DNA from 3 places in the Rhodococcus sp. RS1C4 genome. Region 2 is predicted to be linked to each of the others. Evidence: riboswitches for the same ligand, from Rfam matches in the RefSeq annotation. Region 2 holds a riboswitch; each other region holds the start of a gene.
What was found. Region 2 has a riboswitch for cobalamin ahead of CH289_RS12150 (ABC transporter substrate-binding protein). Riboswitches for the same ligand answer to the same signal wherever they lie in the genome.

Region 1 (3,273 bases), on a different contig from region 2:
CAAGAACGGGATCTGCTCGTCGAGAAGCTGGGCGTAGACCTCACGAGCCAGCCCCTCTGCCCGTCCCGGACGGTCCCGGTCCACACCGAGGACCATCCGATCGGGGTGCAACGTGTCCTGCACGGCAAATCCCTCGCGGAGGAACTCCGGATTCCACGCGACCTCGACATCGTCACCAGCCGGTGCAAGTTCGCGAGCACGGGCGCCGAGCCTGGACGCTGTTCCGACGGGAACCGTCGATTTTCCAAAGATGACTGCCGCTCTGGTAAGCAAAGGCGCAAGAGTCTCGATGACGGAGTCGACGAACTTCATGTCCGCGGCATACTCACCACGCTTCTGCGGAGTCCCAACACCCAGAAAGTGGATGTCAGCGAATTCCGCGGCTTCGCTGTACGACGAGGTGAAGCGCAGTCGACCCGCGGCAATATTGCGCTGAAGGACTGCTTCTAGGCCAGGCTCGTAGAAGGGGACCTGGCCGGCTACGAGCTTGGCGAGCTTCGACTGATCGGTGTCGACACCCAGCACGTCGTGCCCGAGCTCGGCCATGCACGCCGCATGGGTCGCGCCCAGATACCCGATCCCGAAAACTGTCACTTTCGCCATTGCATTCCCCACTTGTCGACGCACTGCACAGGACTGTCTGATATCCGCTACGGCCCCCGTCAACACATCCGGTCTGGAACAAGGCGCGGAGGCGCACGTCGCAATACGACTACAGCGGTCGACACGGCCGGTGAAGGCAACGTGGACGCGCGACCAACTCGGGTGGTCGACTCAACGAATTGGGCGGTTATGAATCATCACGATTGCAACGGTGGCCCTACTGTGCAGGTTGCCGGAGTATGAGCACTCCCCAGCCGAAAGAGGTGACACCATGTCCGATGCCCCGCACACGCACATCGAAGACGACGTCCAGATCCTCGTTCGGCTGTGTGGCTACTCCCCCGAACATGCTCGCGCGGAACTGACTGCCTTCTCCTACCGCGAGCGAGCCGGGTTGATTCCTGTCGGGGATGCGCTCGCGACCCTCGCCCGTACACCGGACGAAGGCAACGCCGTCGGTAATCGTCGGCGTTGGCGGGATGCCCTCCGGGGCTCTGCCGCCGCCAGCGAACTGGCAGCGTGACGAGGCACGGTACCGGCGTCGCCCAGCCGTGATAGTTCCGGCGGTAGACCGTCGCCGGATCGGCTCAGGCCTGAGGGGCGATGGTAAATTTCCTCCGCCAGCAGACTGCCTGGGAACAGGTGGTCAGGGAATCCGGTGGGAATCCGGAACTGACGCGCAGCGGTGAGAAGGACCGGCGGGGCGACACGCCACTGAGCACGAACGCTCGGGAAGGCGCTTCGTTGGGATGAATTCGAGTCCGAAGACCGGCCGGCAACGCTTCGCCGAAGGCGGAGTGTTCACACCGAGACGGACTCCGCGACCCGAGTCCCCGACGAAGCGAGCGTTCCTGCATGCGCATGGCCACACCCAGATTCACCACCACCGTTCTCGCCGTCCTGATCGCGGGTTCGGCAGTTGCCTGTTCCTCTGACAGCGGCGACGCATCCGCGGAGAACGGCGCCGCCGCGTCTGTGACCAACTGCGATCGAACGGTCACTATCGACGAACCCATCGAGCGAGCGGTTGCCGTCAATCAGCCCGCCGCCGAGCTACTGCTCGCGCTCGGCCTCCAGGACCGGATGGTCGGGTACGCAATCAGCGACGACGGTGTGCTTCCCGAGCTCCAAGACGCGCTTTCGCAAGTCGAACCCCTCGATGCCGAGTTCCCGTCGTTCGAAACCGTCCTCGATCGAGACCCGGACTTCGTCTACGCCACCTTCGACTACACCTTCACCTCCGAGGGCATCGCGAGCCGCGACCGGTTCGACGAGATGGGTGTTGCAACCTACCAATCTCCCAGCGAGTGCAGCGGGCAGGAAGCAGAACAGACACGACCGCTGACGCTCGACGACCTCTACGCGGAGATCCGTGAGGTCTCGGCTCTGTTCGGGGTCGAGGAACGCGGCGAAGAACTGGTCACGAGCTTGCGTGATCGGGCTGCCGAGGCGACGACGGATCTCGGTGCCGAGGACGTCAGCCTGGCCTGGTGGTACGCCGCCACCCGCACTCCATACCTCGCGGGCTGCTGCGGTGCGCCCGGGCTCATGACGTCGGCGGTGGGCGCCACCAACGCCTTCGCCGACAGCAACCAGTACTGGCCCGAGATCAACTGGGAGGCCGTCTACGACCGCGATCCCGACGCCCTCGTCCTTGCCGACCTCGACCGCGGTGGCGACGGAGACAGCGCGGCCGCCAAGATCGCTTTCCTCGAATCCGACCCCGTGGCAAGCCAGCTCACCGCCGTGAAGAACAAGCGCTACATCATTCTCGACGGCACCACCATGGATCCGTCCATCCGCAACGTCGGTGGCACCGAGCAACTTGCGGACGGGCTCCGCCGGTTCGGGTTGGCCGGATGAACTCACAGGAGATCCTGGCGAGCTGGGACGCGCAGCAAGCTGGCTGCACTCGTCGAAGCAGGACTGCAGCAGGACCAGAAGATCGGGAGGAAGCGGTTGTTCAGGTCAAGAGGACGTAGCAAGAAACTTGCCACATCTCGGGTACATGTAAAAATTTCGGCCAAATCTTTGCATGTCATAACCCGGCCGGGCTCGACGTGCAGTTGCGTCGCCTCACGCTGACCGGGCCTGGCATTGATTCGCTCTACCACCTGGTGAATGCGCGCGGCCGCCTCACGGAACTTGCGCTCGGCTTCTGCCGGTTACGAGTCCACTACGATGCGAGACATGTCCGATCACAGTGACGCCGCCACCAAAGTCGAGGCCCTGTCCGCTGAGCTACGGCAGTTGGACGAGCGGCGTATCACGATCGGTGCCGAGTTGGTGGACCTGCAGTTCGGGCTCGACGCCGAAGCGAAGATCGCCGCAACCTCAGTGCTGAAGGACGAGTACTTCGGTCGGCTGTTCGCGCTCGCCGACGAGTTGAAGAAGGACCACTAGCACCGACTCACAGACAAGACGAGAGGATCCACCCGTGGCGACGATCAGGCCCGGAACCGCAGCCGACGCAGGCGAAATCGGTGAGATCTTCAGCGAAGCATTCGAGGGCGATCCGGTGTGGGCGGTGCATCTTCCCGATTCATCGTCCCGCCGCCGCGCACTCGCCGAGTTCTACGCAAGCGAGGTCGAGAGCGAACCCGAGCACGTCGATGTCGCAGTCGACGAGGACGGACAGCTGCTCGGCGCACTGATCTGGGAACCTCCCGG
Region 2 (3,273 bases):
ATCCATCCGGGGTGCACTCAGCAGCAGTCCAGTGCCGATGATCAGCAGCGCGATTGCGGGCAGTGTCAACGTGGACCACCGCGCGTCTCCGAATCCACCGGCTAGCCAGTGCATCACGCCACTGAGCGTGTGTTCGTCGGCGAAGACCAGGAGTGTGAAGGTGATCAGAGCGGAGAAGATACTGCCCAGTGCGACGCCGACGAGAACGATGGCTGTCGATTGTGGGTATCGCCCGCCGATCATCAGAGCCAGAAACAGCGGAATCATGGCCCCGACGAACGCGGCGGTCGGGACCGTGAACACCCCGAGGGCCCCGGCCCCGATTCCCATCGCCATCACGAGCACCACGCCGAATCCGGCACCTGACGACACTCCGAGCAGATAGGGATCGGCCAACGGGTTGCGCGTGACTGCCTGCGCCACACCACCCGCGATCGCCAACGACGCGCCGACGACGGCCGCCGTCAGCGATCTCGGCAACCGCGAGTCGACGACGATCACCGCCCTCGCCTCGGACCACCACGAGTCGAATGCGCCCGGCATCAACCGGTGCACGACGATCGCCCAGACGTCGCCGACGGGAATCTGTACGGACCCGAACGACACCGCAGTGGCGATCACCATCAGCAAGGCGCCCGTCAGAACTGCGATCAACGCACCGAACCCGATTCTCGACCGAGTGGACACCTCCGCTTTCGCCGTGGCCCTGTGCCTGTCGGTGTCGGCAACGGTGACCATCAGGAGGTGAACCGGTCGGGATGCAATGCACGGGCGATGGTGTCCACGCTCGTGACCAGTCGCGGGCTTTCGAAGAAGTCGTCGAGCGGTACGACGATGAAGTTGTCCTGCTGCACAGCCGGAGTGGTCGCCATGATCGGCTGGCTCTTCAGGAAATCGATCTTTCCCTGCGCCGACGTGTCACCGTAATCGAGGACGACGATGGCCTGAGGGGCGCGCTCTCCGACGATCTCCCACGTCGTGTCCAGGTAGGGGCGCTCACCCTCGGGGAAAATGTTCGATGCGCCGGACCGATCGGCGATCAACTGTCCGACGCCCACACCACCGATGGTCGTCGGGACGTCCTCACCGGAGTCGTAGAAGAAGGTCGGCGTCGGCTCCGCGTCGCCGAGTTCGGCACCGATGGCCGCCAAACCGTCGAGGACGCCGTCGGTGACGGCCTGAGCCTCCTCCGGAACGCCGAGGACGCCACCGAGCTGGCTGTAGTCGTTCTCGAGCATGCCGATGTCCGGGAATCCGGATCCGCAGTACTCGGAGAACAGGAAGGTCGGGATGCCCGCCTCGGTGAACGACTCTCTCGAACGCCCTTCCTTGTCGTTGAATGCACTCCGCATGCCGCCGACGACGAAGTCCGGGTCCAGATCGAGGATCTGTTCCTTCGTCGGGTACTCGTCGGCGAGGCCGGGGATCTGTGCGAAATCCTCGGCGAACTCGGGCGCAGGCGTTGCGTTTCGATAGCCCATGCCGACGATGCGGTCCGCAACGCCCATCTCGATGAGCACCTCGGTGACGTGGTCGTTCATGGACACGATGCGCTGAGGTGGAGAGTCGAACTGCTGGGTGCTGTCGCAGTTGGTGATGGAGACCGGGTCGTCGAACGAGTCCGCCTGCCGAGCGTCCTGTGCGGTGTCACCGCGGGAACAGCCAGTAAGGGCGACAATGGTTGCGGCGGCGATGGCGCCGAAGGCGATGGAGCGTGACATGAGTACCTCTTGGAGCTCAGAGCCACGAAATGTTCGGCCCGGTGCGCAGCATGGAACGCCACGCGCTGGACTTTCCGATTCGTAGACCACGACGAATGGGTTGTCGCACAACCTCGACGCCGGGTAATCGGGCTCGCTGCCCTCTGGCGAGGGCAGCCTACCGTTGCGGGTCAGCGCCGGATTCGGACCGGCTTCCCCCTGCGTCAGGTCAGCTTCGTGCTTCGCATCGCAGTATGCACGGACGGTGTCAGACGCGTGTCAGCGCCTCACCCATGGTGCGGTTGAGGGTGCTCAGTGACCTGACGGCGCTGCGGACGGGACCGGGGGTCGTGGTGGACTTCAGCATGACGTCGGGGGCCGAGGTCTCCGTCAACTTCTCCGGTGGGTCGACGTGTTCGCCTGCGAGTGCACGCCCGACGTCGGCGATGGTGGCTTTGGTTACCTCGGCTGCCCGGCGTAGTGCGTCGGCGGTCTCCTGTGACGGACCGGTGTCGGGTTCGGCGTGAGAGGCGCCGACACCGGCGCGGGCGAGTGCGTGGCTGGATCGGTTGCTGACGGTCATGATGCGCAGCAGCCGTTTGACGCCTTTGCGTGTGCGTGTCGTGGGCCCCATCTCGAGGGGTTTTCCGGCCGCGACGAGGTCTTTCAACGCGTTGTCGAGTTTGCGCATGTCGACGACGAGGTCCGTCGGGCGACCGGGCGTGATGACGGCGTCGATGCCGGTGTCGATGATGGCCGTCATCTGTTCGAGGTAGTCGTCGACTTTCTCGACCATCGTCGATCTGGTGCCGGTGGAGAAGACGAAGTACGCCGACGCTATCCCGACGAGTCCTCCTGCCGCGGTTTCGTAGATTCGTAGTTCGAGCACTTCGATGCTGAAGGTGCCGAGCAGTCCGTACAGCATCGCGAGCATGACGGTGACGAAGAACGACAGCAACGCGTACGCCACCGTCACGAGGTAGAACGCGAAGAAGATGCAGACGACCAGCAGGAGCAGTTGCAGCGGTTGATTGCGACCGACCAACGCGGACAGCAGAACTCCGGCCAGCACACCTCCGACGGTACCGACGACGCGGTGTCCGGCGCGGGAGAGGATCTCACCGCGAGTCGACGCCCCGGTGAAGACGAGGAATGCCGTCAGGACCGCCCAGTACCAGCGGTCCGGTGAGATGATTTCGCCGAGTACGGTCGCTGCACTGGTCGCGACGGCAACTTGGATCGCCGCTTTGGTGCTGGGGTTCAGCCCCGAACCGGTGTCGCCGTCCTTCTCCGGCTTTTCCTTGGGTGCGGATTCGGTGTGCAGCGCATTGCTGGTGATGTGGTGAATGGCAATGTGGGCCTGCACTGCTCGCATCGCGACCGTCGCGGCGATGCCCGCCTGGGTGGACGGATCCGCTTCGTCCGCGGCGGCGGCAGCGAGGCGCCTGGCCGCACGGAGTTGGTCGTCGGACGGGTTGTTCTGCAGACACGACGAGAGGGCGGTGGTGGCCTGGACGAGCGACGACGGCCAAGAATTGGGCGGGAGCGCAGCCTGCGGGGTGACCCCCGATGG
Region 3 (3,273 bases), on a different contig from region 2:
GCCTGTTTCTCGGGGGCGTCGGGCTTGTCCGTCGACGACGTGCCGGTCTGTGGCCCGGGATCGGGCTGCGGTTCGCCGCCACCGTCGTCTCCGCCCCCGTCGTCTCCGCCACCGTCTCCACCTCCGTCGTCGTCGGGTCCTGGATCCGACTCGGCGGAGGACTCCGCCTGCTCGGCGGCATCCCGCATCGCGTCGTCGAGGGCCGACTCGTCGATACCCGGTTCGTCGAAGGGATCTCGCCGACGCCGGTGCGGCAGTGCGAGTTCCGCGGCGACCCGGACATCGGATTCGTCGACGGCGTCGGCGCCGCGCCAGGCGGCGTGCGCCGTGGCCGTGCGAGCCACGACCAGGTCGGCTCGCATACCGTCGACGTCGAAAGCGGCACAGAGAGCGGCGATTCGGCGCAGCTCGGTGTCGTCGAGCACCACATCGGCCAGCGCCTCGCGTGCATGCACGATCTTCCGTGCAATCTCCGCGTCGGAGTCGGCGTACTCGGCCGCGAACTCCTCGGGATTCCGTTCGTAGTTCAGGCGGCGCCTCACCACGTTCATCCGGGTGTCGACATCGCGGGACGCGGTGACCTCGACCGCCAGTCCGAATCGGTCCAGCAGCTGAGGCCGAAGCTCTCCCTCTTCCGGGTTCATGGTCCCGACGAGCACGAACTGCGCTAAGTGCGAATGAGATACACCGTCACGCTCGATGTGCACGCGGCCCATCGCGGCCGCGTCGAGCAGGACGTCGACGAGGTGGTCGTGCAGCAGATTGACCTCGTCGACGTAGAGCACTCCACGGTGCGCCGCCGCCAGCAGACCCGGCTGAAACGCGCGTTCACCGTCGCGTAGCACTTTCTCGAGATCGAGCGAGCCCACCACTCGATCCTCGGTTGCACCGACGGGCAGCTCGACGAGTCGTGCAGGCCTGGTGACGCCCTCGTCGTCGACGGCAGGCAGCAGCGCTGCCAATGCCCGGACGACGGTGGATTTGGCGGTCCCCTTCTCGCCGCGCACCAACACACCACCGATGCCGGGGTGGACTGCGCAGAGGATCAGGGACAACCGCAGCTGCTCCTGACCGACGATCGCACTGAACGGATAGCCGGGCTGCTGCACGAGAGAACTCCTTCGTCCCGGCGGACTCCGCGCCGGAGAGGTGACGAGCCCGCCGATCCGGCGGGCGTACTGCGAAGTTGTGCGGTGATCTGACTTCGGTGCTTCGGCCCCTCGGGACCGAAGCACCTACACAGTGGCGGGACCGTGCCTGATTCACACAGGACTTCCCCGCATCAACTCCCTGGTCGTCGAACGACCGGTCCGATTACGCCTCGCTCCATGGAGTTCCGCCCCCACGACGCATGGGGGTGTGCGGAATTCCGTCCTCGAGCACTTCCTCCCCGTCGGGCAGGAATCCGTGCTTGGCGTACATGTCGACGAGGTAGCTCTGTGCATTGATGCGGCACGGTGCCGAACCCACCTCGGCGAGCGCTGCGCGCAGGATGCGAGTGGTGTGGCCCTGCCCGCGCGCAGACCGCTGTGTGCAGAGCCGACCGATGCGGAACGCTTTCTCGCCGTCGTCGTGCTCTTCCAGCAGGCGCAACGTGCAGACGACCTCGCCGTCTCGTTCCAGCCAGAAGTGCCGGGTCTCGGAGAGGAGGTCTCGACCGTCGAGCTCAGGGTAAGCGCACGCCTGCTCGACGACGAACACCTCGACACGCAACTTCAACAGGTCGTACAACGTCTTGTTGGACAGGTCCAGAGCCCAGGAACGCTTCAGGGCAGCAGCTTGCGTAGTCATCAGCTCTTGCTATCACACGCCGCTGGGCTGTGCGACCTGGGTGGTCTGCCCGAGTTCGAGGCGAGCCGACGTCCAATCGAAGACCTCGCGGAACAACGCCCGGTCCTCGGCGAGCTTCTTGCCGAGCGAGGGCACCATCTCCTTCAGCTTCGGCTGCCAACCGTCGTAGCGGTCACCGAAGCAGCGCTGCAGCACGTCGAGCATCGCCGGCACCGCGGTGGACGCACCCGGCGACGCGCCGAGCAGACCCGCGATGGAGCCGTCGGCCGCGTTGATGACAGCCGTTCCGAACTCGAGCACTCCGCCGCGACCCTTCTTGCGAATCACCTGCACACGCTGACCGGCCGTGACGAGCTCCCAGTCCTTACCGACGACCTGGGGCGCGAACTCACGCAGGGTCTCGACGCGATCGGCTGCCGACTGCGCGAGCTCGCCGACGAGGTACTTCACCAAACCGAGCTCGGTCACACCGACGCCGAGCATGGACATCAGGTTTCCCGGCTTGACCGAGCTGGGGAGATCCGTGAACTTGCCCTGCTTCAGGAACTTCGGCGACCACCCTGCGTACGGGCCGAAGAGGAGTCCGGGCTTACCCCCGATGACGCGTGTGTCGAGGTGCGGCACCGACATCGGCGGCGCACCGACGGACGCTTTGCCGTACACCTTCGCCGAGTGCTGGGCGATTAGGTCCGGGTTGGTGCAGCGCAGCCATTCGCCGCTGACGGGGAACCCACCGAAGCCCTTGATCTCGCTGATCCCGGACTTCTGCAGCAGATGCAGAGCACCGCCGCCTGCTCCGACGAAGACGAACTTGGCGTTGACGGTCTTCTTCTCACCGGTCCGCAGGTTCGCGATCTTCACGTTCCACGTGCCGTCGGACTGCTTGGTGATGTTGGTGACGTCGGTGCCGAAGTGGACGGTGCCCCCGGACCCGGAGATGTAGTTGAGCAACTGACGGGTCAGCGCGCCGAAGTCGACGTCGGTGCCCTCGTCGCTCCAGTTCAGAGCGACAGGGTCGGAGAAATCGCGGCCCCCGCCCATCAGTGGCAGCCGCCGGGTGAACTCGTCCGGACTGTCGATGTACTCCATGCCCTCGAACAGCGGGTTCGACGCCAGTGCGTCGTACCGAGCGCGGAGGTACTTCACGTTCGACTCGCCGTGGACGAAGCTGACGTGAGGAATGGGGTTGATGAAGTTCTTCGGGTCGCTCAGCACGCCGGATTCGATGCTGTGCGCCCAGAACTGACGCGACACCTGGAACTGTTCGTTGACGTTCAGCGCCTTGGCGATGTCGACGGAACCGTCTTTGTTCTGCGGGGTGTAGTTCAGCTCACACAGAGCGGAGTGGCCGGTGCCGGCGTTGTTCCACGCGTCGCTGCTCTCGGCAGCGGCCGCGTCGAGTCGCTCGTACACGTCCAGCGACCACTCGGGTTCGAGCTGCTTCAGCAAAGCCCCGAGGGTGGCGCTCATGATTCCGGCGCC

Region 1: linked by a shared signal. The riboswitch ahead of CH289_RS05650 (ABC transporter substrate-binding protein) and the one ahead of CH289_RS12150 (ABC transporter substrate-binding protein) in region 2 are both predicted to bind cobalamin.
Region 3: linked by a shared signal. The riboswitch ahead of CH289_RS24380 (magnesium chelatase subunit D family protein) and the one ahead of CH289_RS12150 (ABC transporter substrate-binding protein) in region 2 are both predicted to bind cobalamin.

The regions. Positions count from the first base shown of each region.
Region 1 covers NZ_NOXZ01000014.1:98,994-102,266, forward strand. Annotated here, with positions in the region: gene CH289_RS05640 (UDP-glucose dehydrogenase family protein) at 1-603, opposite strand, end outside; gene CH289_RS05645 (hypothetical protein) at 875-1,126, shown strand; cobalamin riboswitch at 1,208-1,394, shown strand; gene CH289_RS05650 (ABC transporter substrate-binding protein) at 1,459-2,466, shown strand; gene CH289_RS05655 (P-loop NTPase family protein) at 2,794-3,006, shown strand; gene CH289_RS05660 (GNAT family N-acetyltransferase) at 3,041-3,273, shown strand, end outside.
Region 2 covers NZ_NOXZ01000023.1:289,643-292,915, reverse strand. Annotated here, with positions in the region: gene CH289_RS12155 (FecCD family ABC transporter permease) at 1-738, opposite strand, end outside; gene CH289_RS12150 (ABC transporter substrate-binding protein) at 738-1,721, opposite strand; cobalamin riboswitch at 1,823-1,952, opposite strand; gene CH289_RS12145 (FUSC family protein) at 1,969-3,273, opposite strand, start outside.
Region 3 covers NZ_NOXZ01000048.1:112,820-116,092, forward strand. Annotated here, with positions in the region: gene CH289_RS24380 (magnesium chelatase subunit D family protein) at 1-1,109, opposite strand, end outside; adenosylcobalamin (AdoCbl) riboswitch at 1,154-1,303, opposite strand; gene CH289_RS24385 (GNAT family N-acetyltransferase) at 1,315-1,791, opposite strand; gene mqo (malate dehydrogenase (quinone)) at 1,804-3,273, opposite strand, start outside.